DNA from 2 places in the Solibacillus sp. FSL K6-1554 genome. Region 2 is predicted to be linked to the other one. Evidence: a T-box and tRNA genes for the amino acid it is inferred to sense, from the RefSeq annotation. Region 2 holds a T-box; the other holds one or more tRNA genes.
What was found. A T-box is a leader RNA that pairs with one kind of tRNA and senses whether it is charged. The one in region 2 lies ahead of ileS (isoleucine--tRNA ligase), so its partner is inferred to be a tRNA-Ile.
Positions count from the first base shown of each region.

Region 1 (3,249 bases), 510 kb from region 2:
CAGTTTTAATACGATGGAAGCATCATTCATATCACTTGCTTGTGCATTGACAGCTAAAACTTGAGTTTTCACATTTGAATCCAATGAAATCAAGTCTCCCGCTTTCGGCTCTGTATAAGGAATTTTTTTATCAACTACCATCTGCAGTAAATTTTCATATGCTACCGTTGTATGGACTTTCCCGCTGTTAATAAACTCGCCAACCGTAAAGCTTTCCAGTACTGCAGCTAATCCACCGATATGATCGGCATCTGGATGTGTTGCTACTACGTAATCAAGCTTCTTCACATTTTTAGATTTTAAATAAGCAACAACCGTGCTGCCGTATTCTTTCGTCCCTGCATCAATAAGCATTGTTTTTCCATTTGGTGCTTGAACGAAAATCGAGTCTCCTTGTCCAACATCTAAAAAGTGTACGTTCAATTTAGAAGATGTTGAGCCTAAACCTTCCTGATATTTCACTGCACGTGCTAAAAATGCAGAAATATGAGCACGCGTTAAATTATTCGCAGGCTTAAATGTACCATCCTCATAACCAGTTGTAATATTGGCTGCAGCTAATTGGCTCACTGCTTCATATGCCGTATGCCCTTTTTTCACATCTTTAAAGGTTTTCGTGCCATTCGGTAAATCAAATGCACGTGCAATAAATGCAGCCATATGACCACGTGTCACTTTTGTCGTCGGCTTAAATGTACCATCCGTATAGCCGTTAATGATACCGGCCTCCACAGCTGATTGAATATACCCGCTGTTTTTATGAGACTTCGGAACATCTTTAAACTTCGTAGCTCGCTGTGTGCCGTCAAGACCAACAGCTTTTGCGACCATGACAGCCACTTCTTCGCGTGTCACAATATCCTTTACACCGTATATCTTTTTATCGGCGCTAATAATACCTTTATCCAATAAAAAAGCTATATCCTGATAGTTACTATGCTTTGGCGATACATCGGTAAACACTTGTTCCGCACTTGTTGGTGTAGCATATAACATCGAGGATATAGTTAGAAGAAACACTAATAATAGACTAAATACTTTTTTCATTTTCTAACCTCCCTTATTTATTATAAATTTTTTAATAAAGAAAGAAAGTTATTTTTGAATAGTATTTAAATTATCTTTTTGGTAGTAATGGATTGTTCATCCTTTTCATGACCACTCAAAATTATAGTTAGGATTTGTCGCTTCTCCCCTTTTTCACAACAATCTCTATATCGTTAAACTAATATCCTATTTCGAGAAAGACTACGGACTATAAGAAATTTAAAATCCTTTACAAATAAAAAAAGCATGCAGCTTCTGCTACATGCTTAGAAATGACCCGTACGGGATTCGAACCCGTGTTACCGCCGTGAAAGGGCGGTGTCTTAACCACTTGACCAACGGGCCATGGCTCCGAAGGCAGGACTCGAACCTGCGACCTGCCGGTTAACAGCCGGATGCTCTACCAACTGAGCTACTTCGGAATAATTATATATGGTGGGCCTAAATGGACTCGAACCATCGACCTCACGCTTATCAGGCGTGCGCTCTAACCAGCTGAGCTATAGGCCCTATTTAAAAACTGGAGCGGGTGATCGGAATCGAACCGACAACATCAGCTTGGAAGGCTGAGGTTTTACCACTAAACTACACCCGCATATGGTGGGTTTGGACGGAATCGAACCGCCGACACTTAGAGCTTCAATCTAATGCTCTACCAACTGAGCTACAAACCCATAAATGGCGGTCCCGACCGGGATCGAACCGGCGATCTCCTGCGTGACAGGCAGGCATGTTAACCGCTACACCACGGGACCATTTGGTTGCGGGGGCAGGACTTGAACCTGCGACCTTCGGGTTATGAGCCCGACGAGCTACCACTGCTCCACCCCGCGATAATATTATGTTTGAACCTGTTTTAAGTACCCAGTTTGTAAAAATGGAGGAGGTAGAGGGATTCGAACCCCCGCGCGGTGTTACCCGCCTGTCGGTTTTCAAGACCGATCCCTTCAGCCAGACTTGGGTATACCTCCAAAATTTTAAAATGGCTACCGAGGGAGTCGAACCCACGACCTTTCGGGTATGAACCGAATGCTCTAGCCAGCTGAGCTAGGTAGCCAAGATCAATAGTTATCTCTACTAGTTAAAGCAATGTAAGCTCTATCCAGTTGAGTAATATGGCGCGCCCGGCAGGAGTCGAACCCACAACCTTCTGATCCGTAGTCAGACGCTCTATCCAATTGAGCTACGGGCGCATATTGTTTATTTATAAAGATGGTGCCGAGGGCCGGAATCGAACCGGCACGGTGATCACTCACCGCAGGATTTTAAGTCCTGTGCGTCTGCCAGTTCCGCCACCCCGGCATTTTTTGGAGCGGAAGACGAGGTTCGAACTCGCGACCCCCACCTTGGCAAGGTGGTGTTCTACCACTGAACTACTTCCGCAAAATGCTTAAGATATTTTTACTCTGACAGTATAAATAATGATTATAAACTGGTGAGCCATGAAGGACTCGAACCTTCGACCCTCTGATTAAAAGTCAGATGCTCTACCAACTGAGCTAATGGCTCTTGATTAAAATGGTGGAGGATGACGGGCTCGAACCGCCGACCCCCTGCTTGTAAGGCAGGTGCTCTCCCAGCTGAGCTAATCCTCCAAAAAAAATAAGCGAAGCGACGTCCTACTCTCGCAGGGGGAAGCCCCCAACTACCATCGGCGCTAAAGAGCTTAACTTCCGTGTTCGGTATGGGAACGGGTGTGACCTCTTTGCCATCATCACTTCACTTAATTATTTAGTTAAAAGAAATTTCATTCTTTCAAAACTGGATAAACGTTTCATTGAATTGAGCAATAAAATGTGGTTAAGTCCTCGACCGATTAGTATTCGTCAGCTGCATGCGTCACCGCACTTCCACCTCGAACCTATCTACCTGATCGTCTTTCAGGGGTCTTACTTACTTGCGTAATGGGAAATCTCATCTTGAGGGGGGCTTCATGCTTAGATGCTTTCAGCACTTATCCCGTCCATACATAGCTACCCAGCGATGCCTTTGGCAAGACAACTGGTACACCAGCGGTATGTCCATCCCGGTCCTCTCGTACTAAGGACAGCTCCTCTCAAATTTCCTACGCCCACGACGGATAGGGACCGAACTGTCTCACGACGTTCTGAACCCAGCTCGCGTACCGCTTTAATGGGCGAACAGCCCAACCCTTGGGACCGACTACAGCCCCAGGATGCGATGAGCCGACATCGAGGTGCC
Region 1 covers NZ_JBBOSS010000001.1:457,075-460,323, reverse strand. The annotation lists gene MHB58_RS02325 (S-layer homology domain-containing protein) at 1-1,047, opposite strand, end outside; tRNA gene MHB58_RS02320 (tRNA-Glu) at 1,321-1,392, opposite strand; tRNA gene MHB58_RS02315 (tRNA-Asn) at 1,394-1,469, opposite strand; tRNA gene MHB58_RS02310 (tRNA-Ile) at 1,481-1,557, opposite strand; tRNA gene MHB58_RS02305 (tRNA-Gly) at 1,569-1,642, opposite strand; tRNA gene MHB58_RS02300 (tRNA-Phe) at 1,646-1,721, opposite strand; tRNA gene MHB58_RS02295 (tRNA-Asp) at 1,727-1,802, opposite strand; tRNA gene MHB58_RS02290 (tRNA-Met) at 1,806-1,880, opposite strand; tRNA gene MHB58_RS02285 (tRNA-Ser) at 1,926-2,018, opposite strand; tRNA gene MHB58_RS02280 (tRNA-Met) at 2,031-2,104, opposite strand; tRNA gene MHB58_RS02275 (tRNA-Arg) at 2,164-2,240, opposite strand; tRNA gene MHB58_RS02270 (tRNA-Leu) at 2,261-2,349, opposite strand; tRNA gene MHB58_RS02265 (tRNA-Gly) at 2,356-2,430, opposite strand; tRNA gene MHB58_RS02260 (tRNA-Lys) at 2,481-2,556, opposite strand; tRNA gene MHB58_RS02255 (tRNA-Val) at 2,567-2,642, opposite strand; rRNA gene rrf (5S ribosomal RNA) at 2,654-2,769, opposite strand; rRNA gene MHB58_RS02245 (23S ribosomal RNA) at 2,844-3,249, opposite strand, start outside.
Region 1: it encodes a tRNA-Ile, which carries the amino acid that the T-box ahead of ileS (isoleucine--tRNA ligase) is inferred to sense. The anticodon was not compared.

Region 2 (3,249 bases):
GCGATTGTTTCTGGTGTGATGATCGGTGTTTCATCTTCCGCATAGAAAATCGGAATTGGCACACCCCATGCACGCTGACGAGAAATTACCCAGTCACCGCGGTCACGGATCATATTGTAAAGACGAGTTTCGCCCCATGCCGGTGTAAATTCTGTCGCTTTTACGGCATCTAATAATTCATTTCGGAACATTTCAACAGATGCAAACCATTGTGGTGTTGCACGGTAAATTACCGGTTTTTTCGTACGCCAGTCATGCGGGTATGAGTGTGTAAATTTAGAAACATGCAATAATGCATTTTCTTCTTTTAATTTTTCAATAACAACCGGATTTGCCTTTTCGTAGAATAATCCTTCAAAACCAGGTGCTTCATTTGTATAGCAGCCACCGTTATCTACTGGTGATAAAATGTCAAGGCCATAGCGTTTCCCGATCTGATAGTCGTCTTCACCGTGGCCCGGCGCTGTGTGTACACAACCCGTACCAGCTTCAGCAGTTACGTGGTCACCAACCATTACTAATGAATCACGTTTGTAAATAGGATGTTCTGCAACGATCATATCAAGTTGTTCACCTTGTACTTCCTGAACGATTTGAACATCTTCCCAACCAAATGTTGCTGATAACTTTTCAAGTAAATCTTTTGCTACGATATATTTGCTGCCGTTTGTTTCAACGACAACATAAGTGAATTCAGGGTTAACTGAAATCCCTAAGTTTGCTGGAATTGTCCATGGCGTTGTTGTCCAGATAACAAATTTAGCATCTGCCGGTACTACGCCTTTGCTGTCTTTAATGCCGAATGCAACATAAATTGAATACGATTCAACATCTTTATACTCGATTTCCGCTTCTGCCAATGCAGATTCAGAAGACGGTGACCAATAGACTGGTTTTAAGCCTTTATAAATATAGCCTTTCTCTGCCATTTTCCCGAATACTTCGATTTGACGTGCTTCGAATTCAGGTTTTAATGTAATATATGGATTTGCCCAGTCACCACGTACACCTAGACGACGGAATTGGCTTTTTTGGTTTTCAATTTGTTCATAAGCATATTTCTCACAAAGTTCACGGAATTCTGCAACCGACATTTCTTTGCGTTTAACACCTTTATTTGTCAGTGCCTGCTCGATTGGTAAACCGTGTGTATCCCAACCTGGAATATAAGGTACATGGAATCCTGACATTGATTTTTGGCGGTTAATCATATCTTTGATAACTTTGTTTAATGCGTGACCGATATGGATGTCTCCGTTTGCATATGGAGGGCCATCATGCAACAAGTAGTGAGGACGATCTTTTGTACGCTCCAGTACTAGCTTATTGATATCCATTTCATCCCATTGTGCTTGAACTTGCGGTTCCTTTGTTGGTAAACCGCCGCGCATAGGGAAGTCGGTTTTCGGCATTAATAATGTGTCTTTATACTCTACCATTGTAAATTCCTCCTAGTGATCTTATCGAGTGTTGATTTCCATTCCGGGACGGACGCTTTCCGCGGGCGTGGCCTGAGCCTGTAGTCTCAGGCGTCACGCTATTCCCGCTGGAGTCGCCTCCCCTCCATTCCAATCAACGTTTCAGCAAAAATGACCGCGTTTCATCGATTGTCATGCTTTTAATGCTCCAATAGGGGTTTAGGAACTTTTAAACAAAAAAGCCCCTCCATCCCTGTAAAAAGGGACGAGGAGCATTAGTCTCGTGGTACCACCCTAAATTCGCTAAATAAAATTAGCCTCATTAGACACTGTAACGTCGTGTGCTACGAAATAACTTACTTGAATTTCAGTTATTTAGCTCAGGAGTGATTTTCGATTTAACTTGCTTCGTTCGAGCTCTCACCATCCTCGAATCGCTACCCCACAATGTCAAATTTACTGTCTCCGTCAAAGCATGATGCAAGTGCATCCTATTCATTATTTTTCAGTATATGAAAAGGCTGTATATAATGTCAAGTATCGTTGACTAATACACGGCATTTTCGTCATTTTGGTTCTCTTCATTGGTTTCTTTACGATTGTGGTCCTGAATTTCCGTTAAGTCCACATCATATTCCAGTAACTGATCCCAATCGCCTGTATTCAGTAAATCAAGCTGTGCTTCCACCAACATTTTAAATCTGTTGCGGAATACTTTCGACTGTTTTTTCAATTCGTCAATTTCAATCGTTATTTTTCTTGCTTTTGCCAATGCGTCATTTACAATACGATCTGCATTTTTTTCAGCTTCTTTAACGATGAGCTTTGCTTCTTTTTCGGAATTGCGACGAACTTCGCCAGCTGCCTCTTGAGCAACAACAATTGATTTCTGTAATGTGTCTTCCAATGAATTGTAATGATTCATCTGTTCTGACATCATCTTAATCTTTTCTTCAAGCTCTTTTTTCTCGCGTAAAACAATCTCATAATCTTTTATAATCTGATCTAAAAATTCATTTACTTCGTCTTCTGCATATCCACGGAACCCACGTGTAAACTCCTTATTATGTATATCAAGAGGTGATAATGGCATATCGTTCTACTCTCCTTTTTTACGTACATTCTTACAAGTATTATAAACGTTTCTTTTGGGAATAACATCATGTTTTCCTAAAAAACAGTTGAAAATTATACTTTTTGCTCTAAACGACCTACTTGTAATCGAATCTTATCTTTTTTTGTCCGCCCTTCTGTCAGGATGACTTTCAACCGCCCGTATCCTCGTGCAGAAATAATGTCGCCCTCCTGCAATTCAAACGCCACTGCTTCCCTGACAGTCCAGTTAACTTTTACTTTTCCGGCATTGATTAAGCTTTGTGATTTTTGACGGGAGATATTGACGATTGTCGCTAAGACGACATCCAGGCGCATTGAAGAAACGGTATGAGAGCTTTCGACCCATTGCTCCTCGTTTTGGATATATGGTGTAGTCGGATCCATTTCCTCAGCACTTACCTTTACTTTGCCGATACTCGTTAAATTCGCCCGCACATAATCCGAGATTTCCGATGCAATTGCAAATTGAACCGTATTATCGGCAAGTCGTATATCCCCAAACTTGCTGCGGTCTAGCCCAATCGATAATAATGCACCTAAAACATCCGGATGGCGCAGCTGGACAAATTTTGTCGGGTAATTCAATGAATACACGGCAATTTGAAAATCGGCTTGTGCCGGCTCGTAATAGGAAGGGGCAATGAGCATGCGTTTGCGCTCTGCCTCTTCAAATATCCCTTCTGTGAATACATGGAGGTCATCTGATTGCTGAACA
Region 2 covers NZ_JBBOSS010000001.1:971,019-974,267, reverse strand. The annotation lists gene ileS (isoleucine--tRNA ligase) at 1-1,439, opposite strand, end outside; T-box leader at 1,677-1,899, opposite strand; gene MHB58_RS04650 (DivIVA domain-containing protein) at 1,966-2,511, opposite strand; gene MHB58_RS04645 (YlmH family RNA-binding protein) at 2,607-3,249, opposite strand, start outside.